DNA from 3 places in the Streptomyces sp. NPDC021749 genome. Region 3 is predicted to be linked to each of the others. Evidence: riboswitches for the same ligand, from Rfam matches in the RefSeq annotation. Region 3 holds a riboswitch; each other region holds the start of a gene.
The links. Region 3 has a riboswitch for cyclic di-AMP ahead of AB0G35_RS07280 (transglycosylase family protein). Riboswitches for the same ligand answer to the same signal wherever they lie in the genome.

Region 1 (4,942 bases), on a different contig from region 3:
ACAGGCCGCGTCCGCCGCCGCGGTGCTGCTGGCCGCCGGCGCCCCCGGCAAGCGGCTGGCGCTCCCGGGCGCCCGGGTGCTGATCCACCAGCCGTCGGTGAGCGAACCGTTCGAGGGCCAGGCCACCGACCTCTACCTCCAGGCCCAGGAGCTGCTGCGCAGCCGCGCCATGCTGGAGGAGATGCTGGCGCTGCACACCGGCCAGCCGCGCGAGCGGATCGCCGCGGACATCGAGCGCGACAAGATCTTCGACGCCCCCGCGGCGCAGGAGTACGGCCTGATCGACGGGCTCACCCGCAACCGCAAGCAGTCGGCCGGCCGGCCGTCGGTCGCGCGGTGAGCCGGATGTGGCCGCCGGAGACCCCGCCGCTGCCCGCCCTCACCCGCGCCGAGGGGCAGCTGATCGACTGCTATCTGGAGGCGCTCGACCTGCTGGGCCGGATCAACCCGGCCCGCGGCGACGGCACCTACCGGGCGCTGCGCGCCGCCCAGGCCCTGGTGGGCAAGGCCGCCGAACTGCGGGACGCGCTGACGCTGATGCACAGCCGCGGTGAGCACGAGCTGCACGGCGAGACGCTGGCCCGGGCGCTGCGGGTGCTGGACGGGGAACGCCGGGCCGGATACGTGACGGTGCCGCCGGCCCGGGAACCCTGACCCGACACGCGCTCGCGCTGCCCGGACGGCGTAGCGTCCGGGCATGCGGTAAGGGGTGGACGAATTGCGCCGGGCACCGAAATTACTGCGGTCGCCGATGTTTCGCCCCAGGTCCGGGGGGTGCCGCAGACGGCACCCCGGCCCGCGACAAGGCAAATCCCACCATTCGGCGCAATTGTGGCGCATGTCACATACGGCATTTTCAACTCGGAATTCCGGTGGCAGGTGCGTGAGGATCCCTTCGACGACAAGACCCCGCCACAGCGACGGGGCGGTCCGGCCGGGCGCCCAATCCCGCCGCCGTGCCGGATGTCCGGTCGATGCGTGTGGATCGGCGGGAGCGGAGGACCCGAGCAGTACGGGGTCCGGGGCCCGCGCGGCCCGACGGACTCCTTGGGGTGAAGCCGTGGAAGCGGCCGGGCATCTTCGCCTGCCCGAACCCGACAGGTCTTCCTTCGCAGGCGGCTGACGAAGGGTTTGCGCATGACCGTGCGCACGCATACGCCTCATCTGCTGGCCCGCGCCGGCACGGTGTCCGCACTGGCACTGGCCACGCTCGGCGGGACCACGCTCGCACCGGGAACCACCGCCGACGCCGAGGCCGCGACCGTCTCCGCCCATGCGCTGCGGATCGCGGCCTCCAAGCGGGGCTCGCCCTACCAGTACGGGGCCATGGGGCCGTACCGCTTCGACTGTTCGGGCCTGACGCTGTACTCGTTCAAGCGCGCCGGCCGCGACCTGCCGCGGACCGCCGCCCAGCAGTACGGCCACACCCGGCACATCCCGGCCTCCGCCCGGAAACGCGGGGACCTGGTGTTCTTCCGTTCGGGCCACGGCATCTACCACGTCGGCATCTACGCCGGGCAGGGCCGGATGTGGCATGCGCCCAAGGCCGGCAGCGTGGTGCGGCTGGAGAAGATCTGGTCCCGCGCGGTCTCGTACGGAAGGGTGCGCTGAGCTGCGGCGACGCCGGCCGGCCAGTCAATTGTCAGTGCCGGCCGGTAACTTGACCGGGTGAGTTCGCAACTGAGCAAGGTGCTGACGGCCGCCGCGCAGGGGAGCTTCCCGCCCGCGGACGGTGCGGTGACGGTGCTGCCCCAGCCCTCCCCGCGGGACGTGGGCGTGGTGTCGTTCACCTGCCACGCCGTGGTGTTCGCGGACGTGGATCCGTCCTGGGTGCGCGACCGGATGGCTCCCGGCGATCTCGCCGGACCGCTCAGCCCGCCGTTCCTGACCGCGCTCGGCGAACGGACCGGCCGCGAGGCCAACAACATCGACCTGGCCACGGTCGCGGCGGCGCTGCCCGGGCCGCCGCCGCTGGACCTGGTGGAGACGACGGACCGCAGCCATCCGCGCATCGTCCGGGCGCTGCGCCACCGCGACGAGGTGCGGGCCTGGACGACCGGGGACGGCGGGACGCTGGTCATCGGCCGCGGTGTGGCCGGGCGCTGGGAGCTGGCGGTGGAGGTCGACGGCGCCGCCCAGGGCCGCGGCCTCGGCCGCCGGCTGGCGCACGCCGCCCGCCATCTCATACCGGCCGGCGAACGGCTCTGGGCCCAGGTCGCCCCCGGCAACGCCCGCAGCGTCCGCGCGGTGCTGGCCGCGGGGTTCGTCCCGGTGGGCGCGGAGGTGCTGATGGTGCCGGTCGGCGGGCGCGGCTGAGCCGTACCGCCGCAGGGGCGGCCCGGCCCGGACGGGGGCACGGAGCACGTCCCGCCGGGCGCCACGGAGGCGGTCGCGCGGGGAGCGGTCGATCTGGCGCCGACCCACGAGTACGTGCCGGGGGGAGGCCGTGCCGGAGGGAAGCCATGCCGCCGCGGACGGCGTGGTGCCGGAGCCGCTGCTCACCGAGGAGCTCGTGCTCGTAGCGGCCGCAGGGGCGAGCGGGGCGGTGTGGTGCCTTCAGCCGGCCCTCCTCCACGCCGTGACGGCCGCACACCGAGCGAGCCGCACACGAGCACGTCGCACGCCGAGCACGTCGCACACCGAGCGAGTCGCGCGCAGTCAGCCGGCCGCGACCCGCCAGGGCAGGCTGATCCAGACGGTCTTGCCGCCGGTGTCGGTGGGGACGACGGAGAGCCGGCCGCCGGCCTCCGCGGCGAGGAAGCGGATGATGACCAGCCCCCGGCCGTTGTCCTGCTGGACCGCGGCGGGCAGCCGGCGCGGGCGGCGGGGATGACTGTCGGTGACCCCGACACGCAGTACCTCGTCGCGGTGCAGACGCAGTTCGAGGGTGAAGGTCGGGGACTGGCCGAAGGTGTGCTGGACGGCGTTGGTGGCGAGTTCGGAGACGATCAGGCGGACCGCGTCGGCGGTGGCGGAACCGGCGGGCAGGCCCCATTCGGTGACCACGGCGAGGGCGTGTCTGCGGGCGAGGCGGACCGATTCCGGGGCGCTCGGCAGGGTGAGTGAGGATTCCTGGTGGTCTGCCATCGCGACGCCGTCCCTTTCCCACCGAGGCCGGCTCCGGTCCGCTGACCGGGGAGCCGGTGTGCCGCTCGGGTCAACGATTCGGCCTCGGACTTCTGCTGGAGCGCCAGAGTGCCACCCGTGCCCCCGGTGTGGTGCTCGATCCGCCAACTTATGCAGACTTCTGTCGCTCGATGCGGTGAACTCTGCGACGGGAGACCGGATGCGGGACGCCGTTCCGGTCACCCAGGGTCACCGGAGGTCAGATCATCGGCGGTGCGGTGGCGACGATCGTGTCCACCGCCCGGTCGAGCTGATCGCCCGTCAGATCCGCGCGGGCGGTGAGCCGCAGCCGGGAGATCCCGTCCGGTACGGACGGCGGCCGGAAGCAGCCGACCGCGAGACCGGCCGTACGGCAGTCGGCGGCCCAGCGGACCGCGGCCTCCGGCGACGGAGCGCGGACGGAGACCACCGCGGCGTCCGGCCGTACGGCCGTCAGTCCGGCCGCGGTGAGCCGGCGGTGCAGTTCACGGGCGACCTCGCCGGCCCGGGCGGCGCGCTCGGGTTCGCGGCCGATCAGCCGCAGTGCGGCCAGCGCGCCGCCGGCCGCGGCCGGGGCCAGCCCGGTGTCGAAGATGAACGTCCGGGCGGTGTTGACCAGGTGCTCGATGACCCGGGCCGGGCCGAGCACCGCGCCACCCTGGGAGCCGAGCGACTTGGAGAGCGTCACGGTGGCCACCACGTCGCCGTCGCCGGCCAGTCCGGCCGCCGCGAGCGCGCCCCGGCCTCCGTCGCCGAGGACCCCCAGGCCGTGGGCGTCGTCGACGAGCAGCGCGGCGCCGTGCGCGCGGCAGGCGGCGGCCAGTGCGGGCAGCGGCGCGGCGTCGCCGTCGACCGAGAACACCGAGTCGGTGACCACCAGCGCCCGCCCCGCGTGGCCGGCCAGGGCGCCGCGTACGGCGTCGGGGTCGGCGTGCGGCGCGACCTCGGTGCGGGCCTTGGCGAGCCGGCAGCCGTCGATGAGCGAGGCGTGGTTGCCCGCGTCGGAGACGACCAGGGTGCCGGGTGCGGTCAGTGCGGTGACCGCGGCGAGATTCGCGGCATATCCGGACGACAGCACCAGAGCCGCCTCGAAGCCGCAGAACGCGGCGAGTTCCGCCTCCAGCCGGGCGTGGAGTTCGGTGCTGCCGGAGACCAGCCGGGAGCCGGTGGCGCCGGCGCCCCAGAGCCGCGCGGCCTCGGCCGCGGCGTGGGTGACCTCCGGGTGCCGGGAGAGTCCGAGATAGTCGTTTCCGGCCAGGTCGAGCAGCGGGGAGTCGGCGGGGCGGGGGCGCAGCGCGCGGACCAGGCCGGCGCGTTGGCGCTCGGCGCGGGCGGTGTCGAGCCAGTCGAAGGCCGCGCCGGGCGCCGGTCCGGCGGCGGGCGGGGGCGCGGTGTCGCGCGGCAGCGGCGGGGCGGAGTCCTGCGGCATCGGCGTCCTTCGTCGAGGGCTCGATTGTGGGCTGTCGATAGACGTTAGCGGTCGTTCCGCACGGCCACGGTGTGGCGATACACACACCCCGATCGGCGCGCGTTGTGGGAATCCTCCTTGGCCGGGGGCGGGGGCGTAGGCCAGGATCATCGCCATGGACCTGCTGAACACACTGGTGGACAAGGGACTGCGGCGCGAGTTGCCGACCCGTGAAGAGGCGCTGGCCGTGCTGGCGACTTCCGATGACGAACTGCTCGACGTCGTGGCCGCGGCCGGAAAGGTGCGCCGCCAGTGGTTCGGGCGGCGGGTCAAGCTCAACTACCTCGTCAACCTCAAGTCGGGCCTGTGCCCCGAGGACTGCTCGTACTGCTCGCAGCGGCTGGGGTCGAAGGCCGAGATCCTCAAGTA
Region 2 (4,942 bases), on a different contig from region 3:
TCGCGGGCGCGGGTGATGCCGACGTACGCCAGCCGGCGCTCCTCCTCCAGCTCCTTGGTCTGGCCCAGCGCGCGCATGTGCGGGAAGACGCCGTCCTCCATGCCGGTCAGGAAGACGACGGGGAATTCCAGGCCCTTGGCGGTGTGCAGCGTCATGAGGGTGACCACGCCGCTGCCCTCCTCGTCCTCGTCGGGGATCTGGTCGGAGTCGGCGACCAGCGCGACCTGTTCGAGGAAGTCGGAGAGCGTGCCCGGATTCTCCTCCCCGCGGTCCTGCTCGAATTCCAGGGCCACGGCGGCGAGTTCCTGGAGGTTCTCGATCCGGGTCTCGTCCTGGGGGTCGGTGGACGCCTGGAGTTCGGCGAGGTAGCCCGTGCGCTCCAGGACGGCCTCCAGGATCGTGGCGGGCCCGGCACCGGACTCCACGATCGTCCGCAGCTCCTCCATCAGGACGTTGAAGCGCTTGACGGCGTTGGCGGAGCGGGCCGCCATGCCGTAGGCCTCGTCGACCCGGCGCAGGGCCTGCGGGAAGGTGATCTTCTCGCGGAGCGACAGCGCGTCGATCATCGCCTCGGCGCGCTCGCCGATACCGCGCTTGGGGACGTTCAGGATCCGGCGCAGCGGGACGCTGTCCTCGGGGTTGGCGAGCACCCGCAGGTACGCGAGGACGTCGCGGACCTCCTTGCGCTCGTAGAAGCGGACTCCGCCGACGACCTTGTAGGGCAGCCCGACCCGGATGAGGATCTCTTCGAAGACGCGGGACTGGGCGTTGGTGCGGTAGAAGACGGCGACGTCGCCGGCCTTGGCGTCGCCGGCGTCGGTGAGCCGGTCGATCTCGTCGGCGACGAACTGCGCCTCGTCGTGCTCGGTGTCGGCGACATAGCCGGTGATCTTGGCGCCGGCGCCGGCGTCGGTCCAGAGGTTCTTGGGACGGCGGTTCTCGTTGCGCTCGATGACGGCGTTGGCGGCGGACAGGATCGTCTGCGAGGAGCGGTAGTTCTGCTCCAGCAGGATCGTGGTCGCGTCCGGGTAGTCCTCCTCGAACTGGAGGATGTTGCGGATCGTGGCGCCGCGGAAGGCGTAGATCGACTGGTCGGCGTCACCGACGACGCACAGCTCGGCGGCGGGGATGTCGGCGGTGCCGGTGCCGACCAGCTCGCGGACAAGGGTGTACTGGGCGTGGTTGGTGTCCTGGTACTCGTCGACGAGGACGTGGCGGAAGCGGCGGCGGTAGTGCTCGGCGACGTCCGGGAAGGCCTGGAGGAGGTTGACCGTGGTCATGATGATGTCGTCGAAGTCCAGGGCGTTGGCCTCGCGCAGCCGTGCCTGGTACATCGCGTACGCCTCGGCCAGGGTCTTCTCGAAACCGTCCGCGGCCGTCCCGGCGAAGGTCTCCTCGTCGATGAGCTCGTTCTTGAGGTTGGAGATCTTCGCGCTGAAGGACTTGGGCGGGAAGCGCTTGGGGTCGAGGTCCAGATCGCGGCAGACCAGGGACATCAGGCGCTTGGAGTCGGCGGCGTCGTAGATCGAGAAGGAGGACGTGAAGCCCAGCTTCTTGGACTCGCGGCGCAGGATCCGCACGCAGGCGCTGTGGAAGGTGGAGACCCACATGGCGTGGGCGCGCGGACCGACCAGCTGCTCGACGCGCTCCTTCATCTCGCCGGCGGCCTTGTTGGTGAAGGTGATCGCGAGGACCTGGCCGGGGTGGACGTGCCGCTCGGCGAGGAGATGGGCGATGCGGTGGGTGAGCACCCGGGTCTTGCCGGAGCCGGCGCCGGCGACGATCAGCAGCGGGCTGCCGGTGTGCACCACGGCGGCCTTCTGCTGGTCGTTGAGCCCCTGGAGCAGCGCTGCGGGGTCGACCGCCGGGCGGGCGGCGCCGTCGCGGTAGTACGCGTCCCTGGGCTCGGGCGCGTCGAACCGCCCGCCGAACAGGTCGGCGGGGATCTCCTCGGGGACCGGCTCATGCTCGTCCTCGGGAGGCGGCGGGGGCTCCTCGTCCTTGTGGCCGAGGTCCGCCAGGAAGCTGTCGTCAAAGAGGCTGCTCATCGCCCACCGAGTCTAGGCCGCCCCACCGACAGCGCGCCGGGGACTGTGGACAAGTGGCCGGGACGGCCGGAGAACGCGCGGTGCGGACCGGAAGGATCACGAGCCGGGCGGCCGGCCGGCCGTCGCCACGCGCACCGGAAGGATCACGAGCCGGGCGGCCGGCCGGCCGTCGCCACGCGCACCGCAGAAAGCGGAACGGCCGCATCCCCGAAGCGGAACGGCATCACTCAGGTCACAAAAAGGTTTCGGGCATATCGAACATCAGCCTTCACAGGAGCCACACGAGTTGGCTAACGTCCTCGCTCAGGCAGCCCGCCTCCCCGTGGACGACAGCGTCCGCACGGGCCGCCCACGCCGAGTCCGGCCCTGCCCGCGACGTGTCCTTCCGGTCACGCACGGGTCACCCGGAGCCGGGGACCCACCAGCAACACCGGGGTGAATCGATCCGTCCGTCCGACACCAGCGGACGTACGGACCGTAGGGCACGGCCTTCCGTCAGCGACACCGCCCGAACCCGACAGCTAACCCGGTAGGCGGTCCACGGAAGGAGTTGCCGGCCTTGGCGTCCCATCGCAAGCCGCGCACCAGCGTTCTCACCTCGCCCGGGAGTCGCCGTACGGCGGCCGGGCTCACCACCGCCGCGCTCGCCTCGGTCACCCTGCTCTCGCAGACCGCCGACGCCACCCCCAGAGCCCCCAAGCCCACCATCGAAGAGGTCAAGCAGAAGGTCGACGGCCTCTACCGGCAGGCCGAGGTGGCCACCCAGAAGTACAACGCCGCCAAGGAGCGCGCCGACCACCAGCGCGAGACCGTGGACGGGCTGCTCGACGCCGCGGCCAAGCGGGCCGAGAAGATGAACGAGTCCCGGCGGGAGCTCGGGACGTTCGCCTCGGCGCAGTACCGCACCGGCGGCATGAACCCGACCGCGCAGCTGATGCTCGCCAAGGACCCGCAGCAGTTCTTCGACCGCAGCCACCTGATGGAGCGGCTGACCGGGCGGCAGCAGCAGGCCGTCACCGACTACCAGCAGCAGGCCGCGGCGGCCGCCCGCCAGCGGGCCGAGGCGAGCCGCAGCCTGGAGCATCTGCAGAGCTCGCAGGCCGCCCTGAAGGAGTCCAAGCGCTCCGTTCAGCAGAAGCTGGCGGAGGCCCGCCAGCTGCTGTCCCGGCTGACCGCCCAGGAGAAGGCGCGGCTGGCCGAACTGGAGCGCCAGAAGGAGGCGGCGGCCAAGCGCCGGGCCGAAGAGGAGGCGCGCAAGCAGCGGGAGCGCGAGCAGCAGCGGCAGCACGACGGCGGGGACACCGGCGGCCAGACCGGTGGGGACACCGGCGGCTCCACCGGGGGCTCGCAGTCCACCAAGGCGGAGAAGGCCCTCGCGTTCGCCCGCGCCCAGATCGGCAAGCCGTACGTCTGGGGCGCCACCGGGCCCTCGTCCTACGACTGCTCGGGGCTGACCCAGGCGGCGTGGAAGGCTGCCGGGGTCGATCTGCCGCGCACCACCTGGGAGCAGGTCAAGGTCGGCCAGCGGGTGGCGACCAAGGACCTGCAACCTGGTGACCTGGTCTTCTTCTTCGACGACATCAGCCACGTCGGCATGTACATAGGCGGCGGCAAGATGATCCACGCCCCGCACCCGGGCGCGAACGTCCGGGAGGAGTCGATCTACTACATGCCGATCTACGGGAGCGTCCGCCCGGCCTGACGCCCGGCCCCGCTCCTCCCCGGCCCACCCCCCACGGCAACCCCCCACACGCCACCGCGCGGCCCTCGCCTCCGGATCCCGGAGTGCGACGACCGCGCGGTGTGCCGTTGTGGGGGCGACGTGGCCGGCCCCGCCATACGGGGACGCGGCCGGCGTCCTCAGGTCCAGAGGACGGCGATGAAGATGTTGGCCATCGTGAGACCGCCGACCGTGCCGAACAGCGCCTTGTCGACCTGCTCCTCGTCCCGCTTGACGTAGACCAGCGCCAGGATCACCACCAGGACGGCCATCTTGATGCCGATCTTGATGTTGTTGACCGGGTGGTCCTGCGCCTGGTTCAGGCCGACCAGCACGATGCCGGTGACCAGCATCGTCAGCGCGCCGTGCAGCATGGCCGGAACGAACCGGGCGGTGCCCGCACCCATCGCCTTCATCTGCGTCAGGAAACCGCCCAACAGGGAGGCGATGCCGATGATGTGCAGGCCGACGAAGATATGAATGACTACGTCCATGAGGCCGGATCGTATCCGCCACATAGCACGCCCTTTCCGGCAGGGCGCCCATATTCGTGGCTTCGGTCAGCGCGGAGCGGCCCCGGCGACCGGGCGATGACGCTCCGGTCACCCGCGTTCCGGCAGCGGTCGAATGCGAACAATGCCGGGCAAGCGAGCCCGTTCCCGTGACGCCCGGGCTTAGCGTCCTCCTCCAGCGGCCGACTCCCGCCGCGCCGCAAGGAAGGAAGTGACGGCCACCGTGGCCTCGCACCGCAAGCCCGGGCGACATCCGTTCGCCTCGCTCACCGGCGGCTCGCGCAGCGCGCGCACCGCCCGTACGGCCGCCACCCTGGCCCTCGCCGGAGCCGCCACCGCCTCCGCCTTCGACGGCACCGGCCAGGCGGCGGACCGTCCCACCCCCGCCCGGGTCCAGAGCCGGGTCGACGCGCTGTACCAGGAGGCAGAGGTGGCCACACAGAAGTACGACGGCGCGAAGGAAGCCGCCGAGACCGCACGCGAGGAGCTGAGCAGGCTGCAGGACGAGGCCGCCCGCAGGACCGCGGAACTGAACGCCGCGCGCGCCGGGTTGGGTGCCCTGGCCGCCTCCCAGTACCGCTCCGGCGGCGTGGACCCGGCCCTCCGGCTGCTGCTGTCCGCCGATCCGCAGCGCTATCTGGACGGCGCCGCGGTACTGCAGC
Region 3 (4,942 bases):
GCTTCCGGACATCCGGCTTGCGGTGGAACCGGATGAATTGCGGTGGCGGGGCGGGCTCATCATGCGCGGACTGCGGTCGCTGCCGGTGGAGTTCTCGCCCGAGCGGTCCTGACCAGCGGCGGAGGCCGGTGGTGACAGAGCGTCAGGACGTAACCTGCGCGTGATCTCCGCTACACCGACTTGTGACTACCCGTGACCCCCGCTACCTTTCGATCCACGATCGACGGTCCCTCGAACACATTGCCGAGGAAGGCCGCCGGTCGGGACAACTCAACCGCCGCGCGAAAGGCATCCGCATGCGTTCCGGGAACGGCCGACACCGTCGCCCCCGTCAAGCACCGGCCATCTTTGTCACGGCGGGAGTGACCGGCTCGGCACTGGCACTGCCCCTGCTCTCCGCCAGTGGCGCCCACGCCGCCGACACCGCGACCTGGGACCGGGTCGCCCAGTGCGAGAGCGGCGGCGTCTGGAGCTCGGACGCCGGCAACGGCTTCTACGGCGGGCTCCAGCTCACCCAGGAGATGTGGGACCGGCACGGCGGCGGGGCCTACGCCTCGCGGCCGGACCTCGCCAGCCGCGCCCAGCAGATCGCGGTGGCCGAATCGATCCTCGACGACCTCGGGCCGGACGCCTGGCCGAGCTGTGCGGTGAACGCGGGCCTGAAGAAGGACGGCCGGGCGCCGCAGGTGAACCCGGGCGGCACCAGCACCCCGATACCCGACCCGTCGGACGATGACGACACCGCCGGCCGCGGCTCCTCCGGCTGGCACGACGGCACGGCCGACGACCCGGGGGGCGACGAGGGTGACGAGCCGGCCGGTGACGAGCCGTCGCGGACCACGCCGTCCCCGTCCACTCCCGCCCCCTCGGACTCCACCGGGACCGACGAGACGTCCCCCGACCCCGACCGGACCTCCGGGCCCTCCGGTGACGCCACGCCGGGCGACCGTGACGAGGACCCGTCCGGCACCCACGGTCCTTCCGGCACCACCGACCCCTCCGACGACGGCAACGGCGACGGCCGGGGTGCCGGTGACGGCAGCGGTACGGACAACGGGGGCGGCGCGTCCTCCGACGGGACCCAGGGCGGTACGGCGACGGACAGCGTGCCGGGCGGTACCGGCCGGCACCGCGGCGGCGCGGACCCGGGCGAGGGCGAGGGCGACGGCGGCGGCCGGACGTCCGGCGGGCGGCACGCCTCGCGCGGTGACGACGCGCACCGGACGCCCCCGGCGGACGGTGGCGGGTACACCGTGCGGCCGGGTGACAGCCTGTCAGCGATCGCCCGGGCGCACCGGCTGCCGGGTGGCTGGCCGGCGCTCTACGACCGCAACGAGGACGTCATCGGGTCCGACGCGGACCTGATCCAGCCGGGTCAGCAGCTCGATCTCGGGCAGTCCGCAGGGTAGTTCGCCGGTTTCGGCCCGCTTTGGCGAAAGTGAGACAAGCGTCTCGTTGTGGGGCGGTGGACCCCAAAGGGTCCACCGCCGTCACACCGGTCCCCACCTGCGGCTTTACGTCCCCTCCGTGATCAAAAACGGTCAACTCGGTTCAGATGAGGGGGTTTGAACCCCACGGGATTCCTGTTTACGGTCATCACCGCTCGCCAAAGCGGGCCCCTTCGACCACACGCCGAATCCTGCCGGTGGCCGGAGGCAGTTGACGCGCAAGCGCCGTAGGCAGGAGCGGGGGAACCAAGGTAGGCGCCGGCCCGGCCCGTGAAAGCGGGTCAGCCGGCTTGGGGTGAAGCCCGGTGCTCACGGCACCGGCCGGGCGACTCATCAGTCCGAACCCGACAGCTCACCTCGCAGGCGTCGGTGAGGAAACGAACGAACCATGCTGATCAACAAGGGCAAGCACCGTCGTCCCTCCAAGGCCGTCCGCGTCGCCGCGCTCGCCGGTGTCGCCGGTGCCGCCGTCGCCGCCCCGCTGATGGGCGCCACCTCCGCTTCCGCCGCTTCCGTCGCCACCTGGGACAAGGTCGCCCAGTGCGAGTCCGGCGGCAACTGGTCGATCAACACCGGTAACGGCTACTACGGTGGCCTGCAGTTCTCCAACTCCAGCTGGGCCGCCGCCGGCGGCACCAAGTACGCGCCGCGCGCCGACCTGGCCACCAAGGCCCAGCAGATCACCGTCGCCGAGAAGCTCCTCGCCCTCCAGGGCCCGGGCGCCTGGTCCTGCGCCGGCGCCGGCGGCCTGACCTCCGGCGGCCCGTCCCCTGACCTGGACACCAGCACCCCGGTGGCCAAGTCCGCCCCGCAGAAGAGCGACGCGGCCGTCAAGCGCACCCCGGCCGCCCCGAAGCACGAGAGCGCCCCGGCGGCCCCGAAGAAGAACCAGGGCCACGGCAACTACACCGTCAAGGCGGGCGACACCCTCGCCAAGATCGCCAAGGCGCACGGCACCAACTGGAAGGCCGTCTACGCGGCCAACAAGTCCGTCATCGGCGGCAACCCCAACCTGATCTTCCCGGGTCAGAAGCTCCACGTCTGAGCCGTCCCCGCACCGGGACAGCTCTGGTGAGACCGGCCCCGTCCGGCGCGCCCCTCCCCCCGGCGCGCCGCGGCGGGGCTTCTCCGTGTCCCGCCGCCCGAGCCGCCGCCGGCCGGGCCCGCCGCCGGACTTTCCCCGCTTGGCGAACATCGCGGCAAACCTCCCGTGACCTGGTCCTTTGTTCTGCTTGTGGGGTTATTCCGTCCCACGGAGCGGGCCAAGGGGAGGCGGACGCTCCCCGGGCCGTTAGGCTCGTGCTGCAGAACTCCAGACACCCATGAAGGAGACAACGTGCCGTCCATCGACGTCGTCGTAGCCCGCGAAATTCTCGACTCGCGAGGTAATCCCACGGTCGAGGTCGAGGTCGGCCTCGACGACGGCAGCACCGGCCGTGCCGCCGTGCCGTCCGGCGCCTCGACCGGCGCCTTCGAGGCCATCGAGCTTCGCGACGGCGACCCCAACCGCTACCTCGGCAAGGGCGTGGAGAAGGCCGTCCTGGCCGTCATCGAGCAGATCGGCCCGGAGCTCGTCGGCTACGACGCGACCGAGCAGCGGCTGATCGACCAGGCCATGTTCGACCTGGACGCCACCGACAACAAGGGCTCGCTCGGCGCCAACGCCATCCTCGGCGTCTCCCTCGCCGTCGCGCACGCCGCCTCCGAGGCCAGCGACCTCCCGCTCTTCCGCTACCTGGGCGGCCCGAACGCGCACGTCCTGCCCGTGCCGATGATGAACATCCTGAACGGCGGCTCGCACGCCGACTCCAACGTGGACATCCAGGAATTCATGATCGCCCCGATCGGCGCGGAGTCCTTCTCCGAGGCCCTGCGCTGGGGCACCGAGGTCTACCACACCCTCAAGAAGGTCCTGAAGGAGCGCGGTCTGTCGACCGGCCTGGGCGACGAGGGCGGCTTCGCCCCCAACCTCGGCTCCAACCGCGAGGCCCTCGACCTCATCCTGGAGGCCATCAAGCAGGCCGGCTACACCCCCGGCCAGGACGTCGCGCTCGCCCTGGACGTCGCCGCCTCCGAGTTCTACAAGGACGGCCGCTACCTCTTCGAGGGCAAGGAGCGCTCCGCCGCCGAGATGACGGAGTACTACGAGGAGCTCGTCTCCGCGTACCCGCTGGTCTCCATCGAGGACCCGCTGTTCGAGGACGACTGGGCCGGCTGGAAGGTCATCACCGACAAGCTCGGCGCCAAGGTCCAGCTGGTCGGCGACGACCTGTTCGTCACCAACCCCGAGCGCCTGGCCCGCGGCATCGAGGAGGGCTCCGCCAACGCCCTGCTGGTCAAGGTCAACCAGATCGGCTCGCTGACCGAGACCCTGGACGCCGTCGAGCTGGCCCAGCGCAACGGCTTCAAGTGCATGATGTCGCACCGCTCCGGCGAGACCGAGGACGTCACCATCGCCGACCTGGCCGTCGCCACCAACTGCGGCCAGATCAAGACCGGTGCCCCGGCCCGCTCCGAGCGCGTCGCCAAGTACAACCAGCTGCTGCGCATCGAGGAGATCCTCGACGACGCCGCGGTGTACGCCGGCCGCTCCGCCTTCCCGCGGTTCCGCCAGGGCAGCTGACCCGCGGCGCGAAAGGGCTGATCGGGCGAGCAAACCGCCCAGCACCCCGTACGTCCCCGGTGACGGTCCCGTACCGTTGCCGGGGACGTACCTGCTTGAAGCAGACCGGCGTCCGTCAGTGAAGGGGAGACGACGTGCCCGCGGACCGGTTCTCGACCGCGACCCGACTCAAGGCGCTCGGCGAGCAGGCCGCCGCCCGCGTCTACCGCGCCCGCCCGGCCCGCCGCAACCGCCTCACCGGCCGCGCCGCCCTGCTCGCGCTGGTGATGTGCTCCCTGGTGGTGGCGCTCGCGTACCCGATAAGGCAGTACGTCTCCCAGCGCTCCGACATCGCCGACCAGCGCCGCAAGGCCCGGGACGCGGGTGCCGAGCTGGACCGGCTGCGCGAGCAGAAGGCCCGCTGGCAGGACCCGGAGTACGTACGCCAGCAGGCCCGCCGCCACCTGCACTACGTCATGCCGGGCGAGACCGGATACATCGTCCAGGACGGCTCCGGCACCGCCGCCGCCCCGAAGGGGACACGGGCGGCCGAGCGCCCCTGGTACGACAATCTGTGGCAGGCGGTCGACGCGGCCGACAAGCGGTAGCGCCGGCCCCGGCCGTGCCGCCGCGGTGCCCGGCCCGTACCGCCGGCGCGCGCGGCCCCGTACTGTCGACAGGGACGGCGCGCACCGCCGTCCCGCCGTCCCGTCGTTTCATCCATCACCTCACCGAAAGCGCACATGGAAACCCCTCCGCCCCAGACCGAGCCCACCGAGCCCACCGCCGCGGACATCGCCGCCTTCAAGGAGCAGCTCGGCCGTCCGCCGCGCGGCCTGCGCGCCATCGCGCACCGCTGCCCGTGCGGCCAGCCGGACGTCGTCGAGACGGC

Region 1: linked by a shared signal. The riboswitch ahead of AB0G35_RS33680 (C40 family peptidase) and the one ahead of AB0G35_RS07280 (transglycosylase family protein) in region 3 are both predicted to bind cyclic di-AMP.
Region 2: linked by a shared signal. The riboswitch ahead of AB0G35_RS22250 (NlpC/P60 family protein) and the one ahead of AB0G35_RS07280 (transglycosylase family protein) in region 3 are both predicted to bind cyclic di-AMP.

Annotation. Positions count from the first base shown of each region.
Region 1 covers NZ_JBFACE010000054.1:23,949-28,890, forward strand. The annotation lists gene AB0G35_RS33670 (ATP-dependent Clp protease proteolytic subunit) at 1-340, shown strand, start outside; gene AB0G35_RS33675 (hypothetical protein) at 346-654, shown strand; cyclic di-AMP (ydaO/yuaA leader) riboswitch at 960-1,133, shown strand; gene AB0G35_RS33680 (C40 family peptidase) at 1,138-1,611, shown strand; gene AB0G35_RS33685 (GNAT family protein) at 1,669-2,316, shown strand; gene AB0G35_RS33690 (ATP-binding protein) at 2,659-3,087, opposite strand; gene AB0G35_RS33695 (8-amino-7-oxononanoate synthase) at 3,326-4,534, opposite strand; gene bioB (biotin synthase BioB) at 4,689-4,942, shown strand, end outside.
Region 2 covers NZ_JBFACE010000022.1:117,791-122,732, reverse strand. The annotation lists gene pcrA (DNA helicase PcrA) at 1-2,048, opposite strand, end outside; cyclic di-AMP (ydaO/yuaA leader) riboswitch at 2,431-2,600, shown strand; gene AB0G35_RS22250 (NlpC/P60 family protein) at 2,608-3,750, shown strand; gene AB0G35_RS22245 (hypothetical protein) at 3,909-4,262, opposite strand; gene AB0G35_RS22240 (C40 family peptidase) at 4,492-4,942, shown strand, end outside.
Region 3 covers NZ_JBFACE010000005.1:189,534-194,475, forward strand. The annotation lists gene AB0G35_RS07270 (cytochrome P450) at 1-112, shown strand, start outside; gene AB0G35_RS07275 (transglycosylase family protein) at 363-1,409, shown strand; cyclic di-AMP (ydaO/yuaA leader) riboswitch at 1,621-1,829, shown strand; gene AB0G35_RS07280 (transglycosylase family protein) at 1,837-2,493, shown strand; gene eno (phosphopyruvate hydratase) at 2,785-4,071, shown strand; gene AB0G35_RS07290 (septum formation initiator family protein) at 4,206-4,658, shown strand; gene AB0G35_RS07295 (DUF501 domain-containing protein) at 4,794-4,942, shown strand, end outside.